4 regions of the Solwaraspora sp. WMMD937 genome follow, and region 1 is predicted to be linked to each of the others. Evidence: riboswitches for the same ligand, from Rfam matches in the RefSeq annotation. Region 1 holds a riboswitch; each other region holds the start of a gene.
The links. A riboswitch is a leader RNA that binds a small molecule or an ion and turns the genes downstream of it on or off. The one in region 1 is predicted to bind cyclic di-AMP.
Positions count from the first base shown of each region.

Region 1 (4,183 bases):
ATCGGCCAGGCTGCCGGCCCGAGCACTGCGGGCGGCCGGCGCCGCGCGTCCAAGGGCTGTGCAACAGCGACGTTCGGTACGTCGAGTGCGTTCAGCAGGCAGGCCAACGCGGCGGTACGTGGTCCGACCGGTCCGGCGCCGCGCTCGGCGGCGGCCAGCCGTCGCCGGGTCTCCGTCTCGGCGGGCGGTTCGCCGCCGTCCGGCGGAGCGAATTTGGGCCGGGGCAGCACCCAGAGCACCCGGTCCCGTTCCCGGCGGAGCACCCCCGAGACGACCAGCCCGTTGAGTACCTCGTCGACTACACCGTGGGACAGATCGACCACCCAGTCGCGGGTCGCGCGGCCAGGCTCGGCCTGAATCCTGGTCCGGACCTGGTCGAGCAACTCCCGACCGTGGCCTCGACCCCGGGCATCGCCGGGTGCGTACCCGCCGGCGGGATCGTCGTCGGTCAGCACCCGGCCGTCTGCGTCAATCGCAATCTGGCCGCCGACGGCGAGGTCGCACAACACCGCCCCGGCGACGGCGTAGTCGAGCTCTGGGGAAGCGACGGTCGCGGTCCCGGAATCGTCATAGCTGAGCAGGACCAGCTCCTCCGCGAGGCTGAGCGATTCCATGTCATCATGCTAACCGCCCAGACCGGTGACCGCAGGAGAAGCGGTTGCTTCGGGGAAGCAGAGGCGGCAGGCGGTCTTGAACGAACACCGCGCTTTCCAATAAGGTGATGCACCGACCGCTGCGGATGTCGGCCTCCGTACCCCCGCCCGTGAGGCCCCAGCGATCGAACCATTGAAGGAGTCGCTGCCAATGGCACGTGCGCTCGTAAACTCGCACATCCATCGTCACAGTGGGTCCCGAAATCGATGCGGAGAGCATCGGCCTTTACGGCTCTTGCGGCGTAGTGCGATCACCCTGTTGCTCGCCGTAATTGCGTTGGTCATCCCGGCTGTTCCGGCCCACGCCGAGCCGACGCTGGCTGAGATCGAAGCCGAGTTGGACGCCCAGTGGCTGAAACTGGAACCGGTCATCGAGCAGTACAACAAGGTGCACAGCGAGCTCAAGGCCAACGAGAAGAAGGCGGCTGCGCTCGACGAGAAGATCCGCCCGCTGTCGCTGCAGGCCAACCTGGCGGCGGACGAGATCGGTGAGGTGGCCAACCGCTATTACCGGACCGGGCCGTCGAGCGAGCTGAACGCCCTCCTCCGGACCGGATCACCGACCAGCCTGGCGGATCAGCTCGTGGTGCTGGACCGGATCTCCAAGCGTCGGCAGGAAAAGATCACCGCCGTTCTGGAGACCCGCGACCGCTATCTCGCTGAACGGCAGACGCTGGACGAGTTGATCACGAAGCAGCAGGCACAGGACAAGACGCTCGCCGAGCAGCGCAAGACCATCGACGCCGAGATCAAGCGCCTGGAACGGGCGCGAAACGCCGCGTACCAGTCCACCGGCTACACCGGCGGATCCGGTGCCTCCGGCCCGTGCCCGGCGGTGTCGGTCGGCGGAGCCGCCGGAACTGCGGTCCGCACCGCGTGCGCACAGCTCGGTAAGCCGTACGTCTGGGGTGCCACCGGGCCGAACGCCTTCGACTGTTCCGGCCTGACCCAGTACGCCTGGGCAAGTGCCGGTGTCAGCCTCACGCATTACACCGGAACTCAGTGGAATCAGGGCAGTTCGGTCAGCCGCGCCAACGCCAAGCCCGGCGATCTCGTATTCTTCTTCAGTGATCTGCATCACGTGGGGATCTACATCGGTAATGGCCTGATGGTGCACGCTCCCCGCGCGGGTCAGCCTGTGCAGATGGAGAACATCGACAACATGCCGCTCGCCGGTTTCAAGCGGGTCGGCTGATCGCAGCAGGTCAGCCAGCCCGCCGAGGCAATCTGAGTGGCGCGCGTTGGTCGGCCGAACGTACGGGCGGACCGGTATGAACGGGCCGGTCCGCCCGGCAGAATTCGAACGCTTGAACGATGGCAGCCTATGCACGATACGCAATCGTCTGCGTACTCAATGAGATAGTCCATGTTTTCGCTTGCGTAGCGAGAACACCGCTCTCTACCCTTGGGGATCGTCGAGTCGGGAGGACGTCAACCAACCGGGTTGACCTCGGCCTGACACCGCCTAATCGCCGTCTGACGGCGAGCCGGGGACCCACGGCACTCTCGGGGTGAATCCGCAGGCCACCTGCGGTAGGGCGTCTCCTTTCCGCCCGAACCCGTCAGCTAACCCGGTAGGCGGTCTGGGGAGAAGGAGTCCGGTGGCTACGAGCGCCCCTCGGCGATACCTCCGGTGGTCCGGCCGCGACCATCGGCGAAAACCGCCGCACGACCCTGGCCGAATACTCACCACGTTGATCGCCGCCACCACCGGCGTCGGTCTGCTGCTGGTCGCGGCGCCGGCGCAGGCGCAGCCCACCGTCGCCGAGATCGAGTCGCAGATCGACGAGGTCTGGGCCGAGCTCGAACCGACGATCGAACGGCACAACGCCGTACGGCAAGACCTCGCCGCCAAGAAGAAGCAGGCGGACGAACTGCAGAAGAAGATCAAGCCGCTGCAGATCCAGATCGACCTGGCGATGGACCGGGTCAGCGAGTTCGCCGCCCGGTCGTACAAGGGTGGTAGTCCGTCGGTCTTCAACGCGATCCTGACCAACGGCAAGCCGACCCACCTCGCCGACCAGCTCGAGCTGCTGGACCAGTTCGCCCGGCGGCAGGCCCGCGACGTGCAGGCTGTCGTCGACCTCAAGAACGAGTACGCCGCGAAGAAGGCTCCGCTGGACGATTTGATCATCGAGCTGACCAGCACCGAGGCTCAGCTGGCGGCGAAGGCCAAGGAGATCGACGCCGAGGTTGACCGGTTGCAGGACCTGCGCCTGGAGGCGTACGGCTCGACCAACACCCTCGGCTCGCTGCGTCCCGCGCCCTGCCCGGCGACCTACCCCGGCGGTGCGGCCGGCAAGGCGGTCACCTTCGCCTGTGCGCAGATCGGCAAGCCGTACGTGTGGGGTTCAGCGGGACCGGGCAGCTACGACTGTTCGGGTCTCACCCTGGCCGCCTGGGGGCAGGCGGGTGTCTCACTGCCACACAACGCGGCCCGGCAGCGTCAGGTGACCGCCAATGTGAGCCGGGACCAGCTGCGCCCCGGTGACCTCATCTTCTACTACAGCGGGCTCTCCCACGTCGGCATGTACGTGGGTGACGGCTGGATCGTGCACGCCTCCCAGGCGGGCGAACCGGTGCAGATGCGCAAGATCGGTTCGAGTGTGCACAGTTACGGCAGGCCCGGCTAGACCTCACTCCTCCCCATGGCCTGGCGCGTGTCGCTGATCCCCCCGTCAAGCGGCAGCACCGGCCACCGGAAAGGCGCCCTCCCATGTCTCCCCCCGGCTTGGGAGGGCGCCTTTCGCCTCCCCGTCGCCGGTGCGCCGGCTCTCCGACAGCCCAGCCGGTTCAGCTGGTCGGCCAGGTGCGCCACCGCTGCCAGGACCGGCTCGGAGTGGGCCCACGCTGGCCCTGGTACCGGGATCCGTAGACCGCCGACCCGTACGGATGCTCCGACGGCGACGAGAGCCGGAAGATGCACAACTGCCCGATCCTCATCCCGGGCCAGAGCTTGATCGGCAGGTTCGCCACGTTGGACAACTCCAGCGTCACGTGGCCGGAGAAGCCGGGGTCGATGAAGCCGGCGGTGGAGTGGGTCAACAGGCCCAGCCGACCCAGGCTCGACTTGCCCTCCAGCCGGGCGGCCAGGCCGTCGCCGAGCGAGACGACCTCGAGCGTGGAGGCAAGGACGAACTCACCGGGGTGCAGGACGAACGGGTCGCCGCTGGGCACCTCGACCTGGGACGTCAGATCGTCCTGCCGGGTGGCCGGGTCGATGTGGGTGTACAGGTGGTTGTTGAAGACCCGGAAATACCGGTCGAGCCGGACATCGATGCTCGACGGCTGGATGAGCGAGGATTCGAACGGCTCGAGGGAGAGGCCGCCGGACTTGGTCTCCGCGACGATGTCCCGGTCGGAGAGGAGCATCGTCACACGATAGCGACCGTGCGGCCGGTGTGACCGTGCGGTCGGTGTCCTGGCCGGAACGTACCCGGATCGGCGTGGCCGGGCGATCCCACTATCTCTTCGTACACATGTTCGATAGAATCACCGCATGGCAACCTGGTCCGAGTTCGCAGCCGACG
Region 1 is NZ_CP120738.1:1,123,619-1,127,801, reverse strand. It holds gene O7621_RS04985 (GPP34 family phosphoprotein) at 1-614, opposite strand, end outside; gene O7621_RS04980 (NlpC/P60 family protein) at 805-1,848, shown strand; cyclic di-AMP (ydaO/yuaA leader) riboswitch at 2,106-2,249, shown strand; gene O7621_RS04975 (NlpC/P60 family protein) at 2,348-3,286, shown strand; gene dcd (dCTP deaminase) at 3,447-4,025, opposite strand; gene O7621_RS04965 (pyridoxamine 5'-phosphate oxidase family protein) at 4,153-4,183, shown strand, end outside.

Region 2 (4,183 bases), 1.8 Mb from region 1:
ATCCGAGCCCGCGCGCTGCCCCGGGGTGCACGGCGCAACGAGGTCCGGCGGGCCGGTATCGATGGGTTGTTCGAGGCGTTGTGGGCGCAGGCCCGGCAGTTGGTGGCCCCGGCCCGGCTGCCCGGCCAGGCCGAGTTCGAGGACGAGTTGTCGGACCGGGACGATTTCCGGGACTTCCTGCGGGCCTGGTGGCCCCGGCTGCTGCCGCGACACGTGCTGGGCTGGCTGGCTCGGCCGGACCGGCTGCGTCGGTACGCGCGGGGAGTGCTCGACCCGGCCGAGATCGCGGTGCTGGCCGATGCGTTCGGTGACCTGGCGGACAACGGGCCGACGATTGCGGACGTGGCGCTGCTGGACGAGTTGGACGAACTGCTCGGCCGGCCACCGCAGCCCCGCCGCCGGCACCGGGATCCGTTCCAGGTGACCGGCGGGGTGCGTGAGGTGACGACCTTCGCCGACCGGGATCGGGCGGCCCGTGCCGCCGCCCGGGAGCGACCGGCCGACTACCGGGAGTACGCCCACGTGGTGGTCGACGAGGCGCAGGACGTGTCGCCGATGCAGTGGCGGATGATCGGGCGCCGGGGCCGGCTCGCCTCCTGGACGGTGGTCGGGGATCCGGCGCAGACCGCGTGGACCGGGGATCCGGCCGAGCTCGCCCAGGCCCGGGACCGGGCGTTGGGGCGGCGGCCGCAGCGGGAATTCCAGCTGACTACGAACTACCGCAACCCGGCGGAGATCTTCGAACTGGCCGCCGAGGTGATCCGCGAGGTCGCTCCGGACGCCCCGTTGCCGACGGCGGTCCGGTCGACCGGGGTGGTGCCGCGCCGGGACCGGGTAGCTGCGGCCGTGCTGCCGGCTGCGGTCCGTACCGCGACCGCTGAGATGCTGGCCGCCGTGGAGGGGACGGTCGGCGTCATCGCAGCGGTGGCCCGGCGGGACGAGGTCGCCGGCTGGCTCGGCGAGCTGGCGACCTCCCGGCTACAGGTGGTGTCGAGCCTGCAGGCGAAGGGCATGGAGTACGACGCGGTGGTGCTGGTGGCCGGCGAGGAGATCCGTGCCGAGTCCGAGGCCGGGGTGCGCACGCTCTACGTCGCGCTCTCCCGGGCGACGCAACGGCTGGTCACCATCGACCTCGACCCGGAGTCGATTGCACATATTGCTATGTGAGCATTATTCTGCTGACGAAACGCCGGGCAACGGAGGGTGGCAGGCGTGGGAGTCGGACACGATCACGGTGCCGGGAGCACCGGTCAGCGACACTACGGGCGCCTCTGGGCCGCCTTCGTCCTGCTGGCGGTCTTCATGGTGGTCGAGGCGGTCACCGCGCTCGCGACCGGTTCCCTGGCACTGTTGTCCGACGCCGGGCACATGTTCACCGACGTGCTCGGCATCGGCATGGCGCTCGCAGCGATCGCCGCTACCCGACGACCGGCCGGGGAGCCGCAGCGCACCTTCGGCCTTTACCGCCTCGAGGTGCTGGCCGCGCTGGCGAACGCCGTACTGCTCGCCGGGGTCGCGCTCTACGTCCTGGTGGAGGCGGCCCGCCGGTTCGCCGATCCAGAGCCGGTGACGGTCGGCCCGATGCTGGTGGTGGCGGTCGCCGGCCTGCTCGCCAACATCGTCGCCTTCGCCCTGCTGCGCCAGGGAGCCCGGGAGAGCCTCAACGTGCGTGGCGCCTACCTGGAGGTGCTCGGCGACCTACTCGGCTCGGTGGGGGTGCTGGTGGCCGCCACGGTGATCGCCACCACCGGCTGGTGGTACGCCGACCCGCTGGTCGCCGTCGGTGTCGGGGTGTTCATCCTGCCGCGCACCTGGCGGCTGGCCCGGGCCGCGCTGCGCATCCTGGTGCAGGCGGCGCCGGAGCATGTGGAGGTCGCCCGGGTCCACCGCCGGCTGGCCATCGTGCCGGGCGTCTGCGACGTGCACGACCTCCACGTCTGGACGCTCACCCCGGGCATGGAGGTGGCCTCGGCACACCTGGCCGTGACCCCGTCGGCCGATGTCGGCACGGTGCTGCGGGACGCCCGGACGGCCCTGCACGACGAGTTCGGTATCGAGCACGCGACGCTGCAGATCGAGCCACTGGCCCCCGCCGACTCCTGCGGACCGGCCGACTGGTGATTAGCAGATGCTTAAGTTTCGTGACCTTCCCGCGACGTTCACAGCTACGATATACGTATATTTCTGATTTTTCCAGACATAACATGGCTATCGATACCGGGACGACGACCCGGGGAGCCGGTAGTCTCGGCCCCGGTCTCCGCTCGGGCGGCGCCCCTCCGGCGCCCGCGGAGGCCGTCGCCTAATCGCCGTACGGCGAGCCGGGGAACCACGTACCTGGGGTGCATCCGCGTCACGCGGTAGGGATCTTCCGTCCCGAACCCGTCAGCTAACCCGGTCGGCGGCTGACGGAAGGAATGCACAGTGTCGCGCACAGTACACAGAAAAACCCGGTCCGCGTTATTGGCGGCGTTGACCGCCGCCCTGATGGCCGTCACCGGCACCCCGATCGGCTCGCCGGCCGGAGCCGCCCTGCCCGCCAACCGGCCCGACCGGGTCGACGACGAGGGAGGCACCGACAGCCTGCGCAAGGAGCTCGATGCGGCCTCGAAGGGCTGGATCGACGCCAAGGCGGCGCTCAACCATTCGAAGGACCGGCAGAAGAAGCTGTCCGAGCAGCTCGACACGGTCGGTGCCGAACTGGAGCAACGGAACAGGAACGTTGGGCACATCGTCGACCGCGCGTACCGCAACGGCCGGCTCGGCCCAGTCTCCGCGCTGCTCAACAGCACCTCGCCGGAAGGATTCATCGACCGGGCGGCGGCGCTGAGCGCGGTGACCGCCAACGAGGAGAAGCAGCTCCGCGAGCTGTACCGCACCCGTGACCAGGTGACCAGGTCCAAGGCCGCGATCGAGCACGAGATCCGGGAGCAGCAGAAGCAGGTCACCATCATGGACCAGCGCCGGAACCAGGCGGAGCGGGCCCTGGCCGTCGCGGTCGCCGCCGAGAAGCAGGCGGAGGAACGGGCGAGGCAGCAGGCGGCGGAGGAGGCCGAACGGGCCGCCGCCAGCGGGTCCTCCGGCTCCGGGTCCTCCGGCTCCGGGTCATCCAGCTCCGGGTCATCCAGCGCGTCGGCAACCCCGGCTCCGCGCAACGCGAACGGCTCCTGGCCGGCCGAGTCGTGCAACGTCGACGACCCCACCACCTCCGGCTGCATCACGCCCCGTACGCTGCACGCGCTGAACCAGGCGAAGGCTGCCGGCTTCACCCGCTACGTGTCCTGCTTCCGCAACGGCAGCTCCGGCGAGCACCCCAAGGGCCGGGCGTGTGACTTCGCCGCCCAGCCCAACGGCTTCGGTGGAGTGGCGACCGGCGGCGACAAGAGCTACGGCGACAACCTCGCGAACTACTACATCAACAACGCCGACCGGCTCGGTGTGCTCTACGTGATCTGGTACAAGCGGATCTGGCTGCCCAGCAGCGGCTGGAAGACGTACAGCGGTGCGGGTGGCGACCCGTCCAGCGACCACACCAACCACGTACACCTGTCGGTGTACTGACGTCCGCGATCGGGGGCGGACGGCCACGTCGGTGGCCGTCCGCCCCCGTTTTCTATTCGCGGCGGAATCAGCGTACGGCGTCATTTACGCAACAGCGGCAGACCGATCGGCATATTTACCGACGGTCACCGGCAACCACGCGAGAGCGCTCTACCGCCATGCAGTCGCACCCGGCTCGCGCCAGAGCACATGCAGCCCACGAAGCCGAGAGAGCGCTCTCAGAGAGAGGTATATAGCAGCACCGGCGCGGCTGTCAACAGACAGCCACGACCCCGTACCGGATACACGAAACTTCATGTCGGGATATTGACAGAAGCCCGCATCTCTGATGACCTCCTGGCAATAACTCATTAATGGGCGTGAAATTTTTCGCGATCGTGGACCGCGCCCGACCCAACCCGGAGGCACCATGAACCTGTCGATCCATGGCGCGCGAACAGGTCGTACGCCGCGCCGGATCCTGGCAGCCACCACCGTGACAGCGCTGGCCGCGACCGGACTGATCTTCGGCGTACTGCGCACCGCCGACGCCGCCACCGTCGGTGCCGGCAGCTACACCACCACCCGCCCGGCGGGCGCCGCCGCCCCGACCGCCTGCGGCAACATCTCCGCCAACCCCCGC
Region 2 is NZ_CP120738.1:5,935,199-5,939,381, forward strand. It holds gene O7621_RS26170 (AAA family ATPase) at 1-1,167, shown strand, start outside; gene O7621_RS26175 (cation diffusion facilitator family transporter) at 1,213-2,121, shown strand; cyclic di-AMP (ydaO/yuaA leader) riboswitch at 2,290-2,420, shown strand; gene O7621_RS26180 (hypothetical protein) at 2,488-3,561, shown strand; gene O7621_RS26185 (glycosyl hydrolase) at 3,971-4,183, shown strand, end outside.
Region 2: linked by a shared signal. The riboswitch ahead of O7621_RS26180 (hypothetical protein) and the one ahead of O7621_RS04975 (NlpC/P60 family protein) in region 1 are both predicted to bind cyclic di-AMP.

Region 3 (4,183 bases), 750 kb from region 1:
TTCCACGTGGCGGCCGACATCGCCGACGCGGTCCGGCGGTACGTGCACGCCACCGGGGACGTCGAGTTCGAGCGGGAGATCGGCCTGGAACTGCTGGTGGAGACCGCTCGGTTGTGGCGTTCGCTGGGCCACCACGACCGGCACGGCCGGTTCCACATCGACGGGGTGACCGGGCCGGACGAGTACACCGCCGTGGTCGACGACAACATCTACACCAACCTGATGGCGCAGCGGAACCTGCTGACCGCTGCCGACTGCGCGCTGCGCTACGCCGACCGGGCCTGGGTGCTCGGCGTCGACGACGAGGAGACCGCGGCCTGGCGGGACGCGGCGCTGTCGATGCACGTCCCGTACGACGACGAGCTGGGCGTGCACCCGCAGTCGGCCGGGTTCACCCGGCACCAGGAGTGGGACTTCGCCGGCACCCCGCAGGACCACTATCCGCTGCTGCTGCACTACCCGTACTTCGATCTGTACCGCAAGCAGGTGGTCAAGCAGGCCGACCTGGCGCTGGCGATGCACTGGCGGGGCGACGCGTTCACCGAGGAGGAGAAGGCCCGCAACTTCGCCTACTACGAGCGGCGTACGGTGCGGGACTCGTCGTTGTCGGCGTGCACCCAGTCGGTGATCGCCGCGGAGACCGGCCATCTGGAGCTCGCCCACGACTACATGGGTGAGGCCGCGTTGATGGACCTGCACGACATCAACCGCAACACCCGCGACGGCATCCACGTGGCCGCCCTGGCCGGGGCGTGGCTCGCGCTGGTCGCCGGCTTCGGGGGGATGCGTGACCACGGCGGGGAGCTGGCCTTCGCTCCCCGGTTGCCGCAGCGGATCAACCGGCTGGAGTTCGCCATGATGTGGCGGGGCCTGCGGCTGCGGGTGGCGGTCCAACACGACGAGGTGACCTATTCGCTGCGTGACGTCGACCCGAACGCCACCGTTGACCTCACTCACCACGGCGAGCCGATCACGGTGGCTGCGGACAAGCCGGTCACCCGGGCGATCCCGCCGGCCAATCCGGTCGGTCCGCCGCCGCAGCAGCCGACCGGCCGGTCACCGGTACGCCGGTCGGCGCGTACCGGCTGACGGCGCGTACCGGCTGACAGTTTCTTCGCGCGGTGCCGGCCCGGCCCGGCACCGCGCGAAGCGAGGTCAGGTGGTCACAGCAGGGACAGGTGTACGTGGTTGGTGTGGTCGCTGTTCGGGTCGCCGCCGGCACCGCTGTACGAACTCCAACCGGTGGTCGGTGACCAGAACTGGCGGTACCAGATGACGTAGAGGATGCCCAGCTTGTCGGCGTTGCGGACCAGGAAGGCGGTCAGGTTGTTGCCGTACAGCCGGTCGTCGCCGAAGGCGTCGCCGCCGAACCCCTGCTGCTGGGCGGAGAAGTCGCAGGCCCGCCCCTTGGGGTGCTCGAACGGCCCACCGGGGCGGAAGCAGGAGACGAAGCGGGTGAAGCCGGCCTTCTTCGCTTCGTTCAGCGCGTGCATGGTGCGCGGCGTGATGCAGCCGCTCGTGGTGGGGTCGTCCAGACTGCACGACTGGGACGGCCAGGAACCGTCCGAGTTACGCGGCGCCTGGGCGGCGACCGGCGAGGTGGCCGAGACGAACCCGTTGGTGGCGACCGCGCCGACCAGTTGGAGGGCCTTTTCGGCCTCTTTCTTCTGTCGGGCCATCGCCTCGAGTTGCTGTTCCTCGCGGGCCACTTCGGCGTCGATCGCGGCGACCGCCCGGGCGGCCTGTTCGCGGGCCTCGTTGAGCTGCCGAATCCGCTTGTTGTCGTGCATGGCGATCATGTCCAGGCCTTCGGCGCGTTCCAGCAACGCGTCCGGGTCTGCGCTGTTGAGCAGGACCATCACCGGGGTGATCCGACCGAGGCGGTACGAGTTGGAGGCGACCTGGCCGATCTGTGGGGTCAGCGCCGCTATCCGCTCCTCGACCTTTTCCAACTCGAGGTTGAGCTTCAACTGGCGTTTGCGGGACTCGTCGACCGCCGCCTTGGCTTCGACGAAGCCTCGGCCGGTCGATTCGAGCACTTCGCTGAGCAGTGGCGGGGCGCCTTCGTCGTCCGGATCCTGAGCGGCGGCCGGCGACGCTACGACGAAGCCGGCGAGCAGGGCGGCGACGGCGGCGAGCGCCGCAGCCGTCGGAATCCGCCGGCGGAGGGGTGCGGTCATCCTGTTCCTTTCCTTGGCCGCCGACCGAGTTAGCTGACGGGTTCGGGACGGAACGATCCCTACCGCTGGCGCGGATTCACCCCGGTGGAAACGTGGTTCCCCGGCTCACCCCGGAGGGTGATTGGGCGGCGGTCACCGCCGGCACCGGTGGGCGCCGCCTGGCGGAGACCGCCGGCAAGCTTACCGGATCGGTCACCGGCATCAACACCTCGACAATCCTGACTGAGCTGGAAAAATCCGTTACCAGGCAACGACTTTCGGTGATGTCCACTTTCTGCGTCCGGCGGCGTACGACAAGTCGTCAGGGGCCGGGATATCGCTGCGCCGAGGTTAGCGGCTGACTACAGTGCGTATGAGGAAAAGCGGGAAAGTCGTAGCGTCGGACGGATCCTCGGTGAGAGATGACGATTCCCCGGTCGGGCCGCCGGACGCCGACAGCGTGGTGGTGATCGGCCTCGGCCGGTTCGGTGGTCAGGTCGCCCAGTCTCTGCTCCGCCTCGGCCACGACGTGCTGGGTATCGACGAGCATCCCAAACGGGTGCACCGCTGGTCCGAGCGGCTGCCGAGGGTGGTCGAGGCGGATTCGACCGATGACCGGGCGTTGCGCCAGTGTGGCGTCGCCGACTACCCCCGCGCGGTGGTCGGCATCGGCTCGGACGTCGAGGCAAGCATCCTCACCGTGGTGGCGCTGACCGAACTGGGTGTCCCGGAGGTCTGGGCAAAGGCGATCACCGCCAAGCACGGCCGGATCCTCGCCTCAGTCGGCGCGCACCATGTGATCTTTCCGGAGGCGGCGATGGGTGACCGGGTGGCCCACCTGCTGGCCAGTCGGATGCTCGACTTCATCGAGTTCGACGACGGGTTCGCCATCGCCAAGGTCTGCGCCCCGCCGGACGCCGCCGGCCGGACGTTGGCCGAGTCCCGGCTACGTCAGCGGTACGGCATTACGGTGGTCGGGATCAAGGAGCGGGACCAGCAGCTGAGGTACGCGGGACCTGAGACGTTGATCCCGCCGGATGCGCTGCTGATCGTCGCCGGGGCGACCACGGCGGTTCAGCAGTTCGGCCGGTGAACATGGGCGTGACCGCCTCATCACACCTTCATTTCGTGAGCTGATCAGCCGCTGGACTTTCGCAAACTCGTGACTCAGGCTACAGTCCCTGCATGGGAGCGCTTCCATCGATGGATGTGCCCCCGTTGAAGTAGTCGACGCGTGGCGCGGCGATGGCGACATCACCGTGTCAACCGCACAGCTCCCCGGGCTGGCGGCGGGCCAAGCCCGGACTCCGCCGCCAGCCCGCGCACCACCTGTCGAGAGGAGGTGGAACCAGAGCCACTCGCGTGGCCCGGCTCCCGCGCGTCACGCACGACCTGGACGCCAGACCGCTCGTGCGTGTTTAGCAACTGATGGTGGGGACGGGGGTTGCCCTCCCCGTCCCCACGCTAGTCCTCGATTGTTACGGCGGGGAATCGCCGACAAGTCAGGACCGCGACGCCGGTCTGTCCGACAGCGCTGCCCAGCCTGCCGATGCATCGGCAGGCTTCGTTGTATATTAGGGCCTGGCCAGTGGCTGGGCCGCCGCGCCCGGTCTGCGGTGACGATCGGCCCGGGCCCTTCCGTCGTCCCGCAAGGGTTCGAGGCTCGTCGATAGGTAGTGGGCAAGCTCACAGTCGGTCGATCAGCTGGTCGCGACCGGACGACCCGGTCACGCGCCGCCGGCGCGGTGGTGCCCGGCTAGCTACTCGGCGAGCAACCCGCCACCGACGAACTTCCTGCTCAACGGCGACCGGTGCACGTCCTCGGGTGGACCCCTCGTCAAAGACGCGCTGGTGACGGCGGCTTGCTAGCCTCGCCCGCATGCGGGTGCTGGTGGTCGAGGACGACCCCGAGGTACGCAGCGCCGTCGTCACCGCGCTGCGCTCCGGCGGATTCGCCGTCGACCAGGCGGCCGACTGGAGCCAGGCCGACCTGAGCATGAGCATCAACGACTACGACTGCCTGG
Region 3 is NZ_CP120738.1:1,873,374-1,877,556, forward strand. It holds gene O7621_RS07965 (glycoside hydrolase family 65 protein) at 1-1,089, shown strand, start outside; gene O7621_RS07970 (hypothetical protein) at 1,164-2,180, opposite strand; cyclic di-AMP (ydaO/yuaA leader) riboswitch at 2,183-2,318, opposite strand; gene O7621_RS07975 (TrkA family potassium uptake protein) at 2,575-3,252, shown strand; gene O7621_RS07980 (response regulator transcription factor) at 4,039-4,183, shown strand, end outside.
Region 3: linked by a shared signal. The riboswitch ahead of O7621_RS07970 (hypothetical protein) and the one ahead of O7621_RS04975 (NlpC/P60 family protein) in region 1 are both predicted to bind cyclic di-AMP.

Region 4 (4,183 bases), 2.1 Mb from region 1:
TGTCGTGGTGTGCTGGGAGCCTGCCACACCCCACCGACCTCAGTGAATCGGGCAGTCGGCCGGCCCGACGCAGCGCGGCGATCGAGGAGCCTGGCAGGAAACGCCAATCCTGTTCACAGCAATTATTCAGGCAATCGTGTCAGCTTCGACTCACGAGACGGAATCCCTGACGCGTCTCATCTGTTGTGCAGGTGTCGGCGCCATACGGCGGGGCCTGCCACATCAGGTTCGCCGGATCGGAGGCGGACGTGACGGGGGAGAGGCTGATGGAGATGCGCATCGCAGGTGACAGGGCACGACGTGGGGTTAACGAGGGGACCGTGAGCAACGTGGAGAAGACGATGGCTTTGCGGACCGACGAGGTAGCCGAGGAGCGGGACCTCGTTGGCGTCTACCTGCATGAGATCTCCCGCACGCCGCTGCTCGACGCGGCCCGGGAAGTCGACCTCTCCAAGGCGATCGAGGCCGGTCTGTACGCGGAGCACCTGCTGGAGCAGGGCATGCCGCGGGCCGGGGTGAGCCGCGAGGAGCTGGAGCGGCTGGTCGTCGAGGGTGAACGGGCCAAGGACCTGTTCATCCGGGCCAACCTGCGTCTGGTGGTGTCGATCGCCCGCCGCTACGTCCGGTCCGGGATGCCGATGCTGGACCTGATCCAGGAGGGCAACACCGGTCTGGTCCGCGCGGTGGAGAAGTTCGACTACGAGCGTGGTTTCAAGTTCTCCACCTACGCGACCTGGTGGATCCGGCAGGCCATCAGCCGGGCGATCGCCCAGCAGGAGCGGACCGTACGGCTTCCGGTGCACCTGGTCGAGGACGTCAACCGGATGCGCAACGTAGCCCGCCAGTTGACCCGCGAGCTCGGTTCGGACCCGGAGCCGGAGCAGATCGCCGCCTCGCTCGGCGTGCCGGTCGAGCGGGTGCACGAGCTGGTGCGGTGGTCGCAGGACACGGTGTCGCTGGACACCCCGGTCGGCGACGACGGCGATACCAACCTGGGCGACCTGGTGGCCGACAGTGACGCACCGTCGCCGGAGGACATCGTGCTCACCGGGTTGGAGCGGCAGCGGATCGAGGGCCTGCTCAACCACCTGGACGACCGGTCCGCCGGCATCATGCGGGCCCGGTACGGCTTGGAGGACGGGCGAGAGCACTCGCTGACCGAGGTCGCTTCGCGCTTCTCGCTGTCCCGGGAGCGCATCCGGCAGCTGGAGATCCAGGCACTGGGCCGGCTGCGGGAGCTGGCCCGGGCGGAAGGGCTGCAGGCGGCCTGACGAATCGGCGGCAGGCGACCTGATCCGCCGATGAACTGACAACCCACCGACGAACTGACGACGGCCCGGCATCCGCAAGCGCGGATGCCGGGCCGTCGTCAGTTCGTCGGGCGAGCGACCGGGTCAGCGGACCCGGCCGTAGCCGTACGGCGGCATCATGTCCACGCTGGCCAGCTCGACGGTGCGGCCGAAGGTGGGTGCGTGGATCACCTGGCCGCCGCCCACGTACAGGCCGACGTGGGCGAGACCGTTGTAGAACACCAGGTCACCGGGCTGCAGTGCGCCACGGTTGATCTTCGCGACCACGTCCCACTGCATCGCCGCGTTGTGCGGCAGGCTCTTGCCGGCGGTACGCCACGCGGCAAGCGTCAGGCCCGAGCAGTCGTAACCGTTCGGGCCGCTGGCAGCCCAGACGTACGGCTTGCCGATGGCTCCGTACGCAAACTCGACGACCGAGCCGGCGGCACCGGACACCGACGGGACGGTTCCGGTGTACGACGAGCCGGTCTCGCTCGCGGCACCGTAGGCCCGTTCCCGCTTGTCCATCAGCTCGTCGATGTCCGCTTCGATGCTCTTCTTGCGGTCAGCGAGCTCCTTGACCTGGGCGTCCTGCTTCTTCAGGGCCGCCTGCAGCTTCTCCTGCTCGGCCAGGTAGGTCAGTTGGGTGCTGGTGAACTCGCTGAGTCGCTGCTGCCGGTCCCGGGCCAGGTGGTCCAGGGTGCCGAGCCGGTGGATGAAGCTGCCGGAGGTGCCGTCGAGCAGGGCGGTCGCGGTGCTCAACCCGCCGGTCTTGTACGCGTTGACCGCGATCTGACCGACCTCGGTCTGCGCTGCCGCGAGTTCGGCTTGCAGCGGGCCGAGCTTGGCGTCGATCTCCTCGGCCGCCGCCCGGGTGGCCTTGGCCTCCTCCCTGAGCCGGTTGTACGACTCGACGACCTTGGCCAGCTCTTCGGATTCCTTGTCGATCTGCTGCGTGAGTTCGCTGACCGTCGGCTGGGCGGTCGCGGCGGTCGCCGGTACCACCAGGCCGAGGCTTACGCCGGCCAGCATCAGGGTGCGCAGCAGAATCCGCGCTGTTGACAAGAACGCAGAACCCTTCTTCCTAGCCGCCTACCGGGTTAGCTGACGGATTCGGGCGGGAAGTTCGCCCTACCGCGGTGAACCGCGGATTCACCCCAGTTGCCGATGGGTCCCCGGATCGCAACCGTGAGATTACTGTTTGTAATGTCAGATAATCTCGGGACGGCGATTCGGCGGCACTGGACCGGCGTCACCGCTTCCCGGCGACTGGCGACCGGACCAGCCGATCCAACTTAGCCGCAAGGGTTGCGACCAGGAAAGTGCTGCGATCGTGATCCGTGGCATGGAACTGGCCGGAGGCCGTTGACAGTTACTTGATGTGACGGTTGGCTGCTCTGGGCAACATTCCTATTGCCCTCGGGTGACTGGTTGACTCCGGCGCGTTGTCCTTGGACAGCGCCTGATCAATTGCGAATAATGCGTCATTAGTCGGTCTACGCGGTTGTCGTCAGTAAGCTATCGGGATAAATGGGCGCAAAAGGTCTGGTTCGCCATCCAGGACGCGGCCTGCCGTACGTCATTCTGCTAGGTGGCAGAATGACTACCTTCCATCGAGTAGCTTGCTGTTCGCACAATGGACCCGCAAGGTCAGCGCCGCACGAGCCCTTCGGAGGCAGCTATGCGTGCTACTCGCCAGACCCCACCCCGACGCGGTTCCCCGGTACCCGCACAGTCCGGCTCCAGTGTCGGACGGACCTTCTACCGGCAGCCCGGCATCTGCGTGACCGGTGACTGGTTCGTCGTGGCCGGCCGGCGGTTCGCCGTCCGCGACCTCACCGAACTCCGGACCGCACGAGGCGCCCGCGACCGGCTCACCGGCCGGGTGATCGCGGTGACCGCCCTGACCCTGGCGGCGGTCGCGGTGACCGTCGGCTACACCCGGGGGCTGGACGAGGTCAGTGCTGGGGCCTACCTCGCCATGCTGGCGGCCGCGTTCGTGCCGGTGACGGTGGCCTGGCTCGGCGACCGGTTGCGGCCGCGGGCGTACGAACTCTGGGGCCGTCACCAGGGACTGCTGTTGCTGCTGTTCAGCACCGACGACGAACGCCAGTACGGCCAGGTGAGCCGGGCGTTGATGCGGGCCCGGGAAATGTCCCGGCTGGCCGGTCTGTCCGAGCCGGTCACCATCGAACCGTGGGTGCCCGACCAGCGGTGAGCGGGTCCGACCGCCGCTGCGGTCGCCAGCGGGCTGGTCGACGTCGATCAGCCCGCGTCTCGCCCGTCCAGTCGACGGGCGAGGTCGTGCAGCATCGCCACCGAGTCGGCCGGTGACAGGGATTCTGCCCGTAGTCGGTCGAAGACATGCTGGTACGGCCGGACCTCGTCGGCCCGGTCGATGACCTCCTCGACCAGAGCGCTCTCCACGTACACCACGTCAGCGTCGGCCTGGTCGGCGAAGTGCAGGATGACGAACGGCCCGAGCACCGTGTTGCTTCCGGCGGCGAACGGCAGCACCCGGACCGTGACATGAGGTGCCGCCGACATCTTCGCCACGTGCTGGAGCTGCTCGCGCAGTACCCGCGGGCCGCCGGTCATCCGGCGCAGTGCAGCCTCGTCGATGATCACCTCGATCTGCGGCGGATCGGCGCCGAAGAGCACCTCGTGCTGGCGGGCCAGCCGGATCTGCACCCGCCCTTCGATCTCGGCCGCCGGTACATGGTGCGGGCCGTCGGCCGGGATCACCGCGCGGGCGTACTCCTCGGTCTGCAGCAGACCGGGGAAGCTGATCGGCTGGAAGTAGCGCAGTGCCGACGCTTCCGCCTCCAGCCCGATGTAGGCCGCGTAGGCGGCCGGCACCCGGTCCTTATAGCCGCTCCACCAGGCGCGCCGTC
Region 4 is NZ_CP120738.1:3,196,076-3,200,258, forward strand. It holds gene O7621_RS13890 (sigma-70 family RNA polymerase sigma factor) at 273-1,271, shown strand; gene O7621_RS13895 (NlpC/P60 family protein) at 1,395-2,321, opposite strand; cyclic di-AMP (ydaO/yuaA leader) riboswitch at 2,365-2,499, opposite strand; gene O7621_RS13900 (DUF6232 family protein) at 2,971-3,507, shown strand; gene O7621_RS13905 (DUF5753 domain-containing protein) at 3,555-4,183, opposite strand, start outside.
Region 4: linked by a shared signal. The riboswitch ahead of O7621_RS13895 (NlpC/P60 family protein) and the one ahead of O7621_RS04975 (NlpC/P60 family protein) in region 1 are both predicted to bind cyclic di-AMP.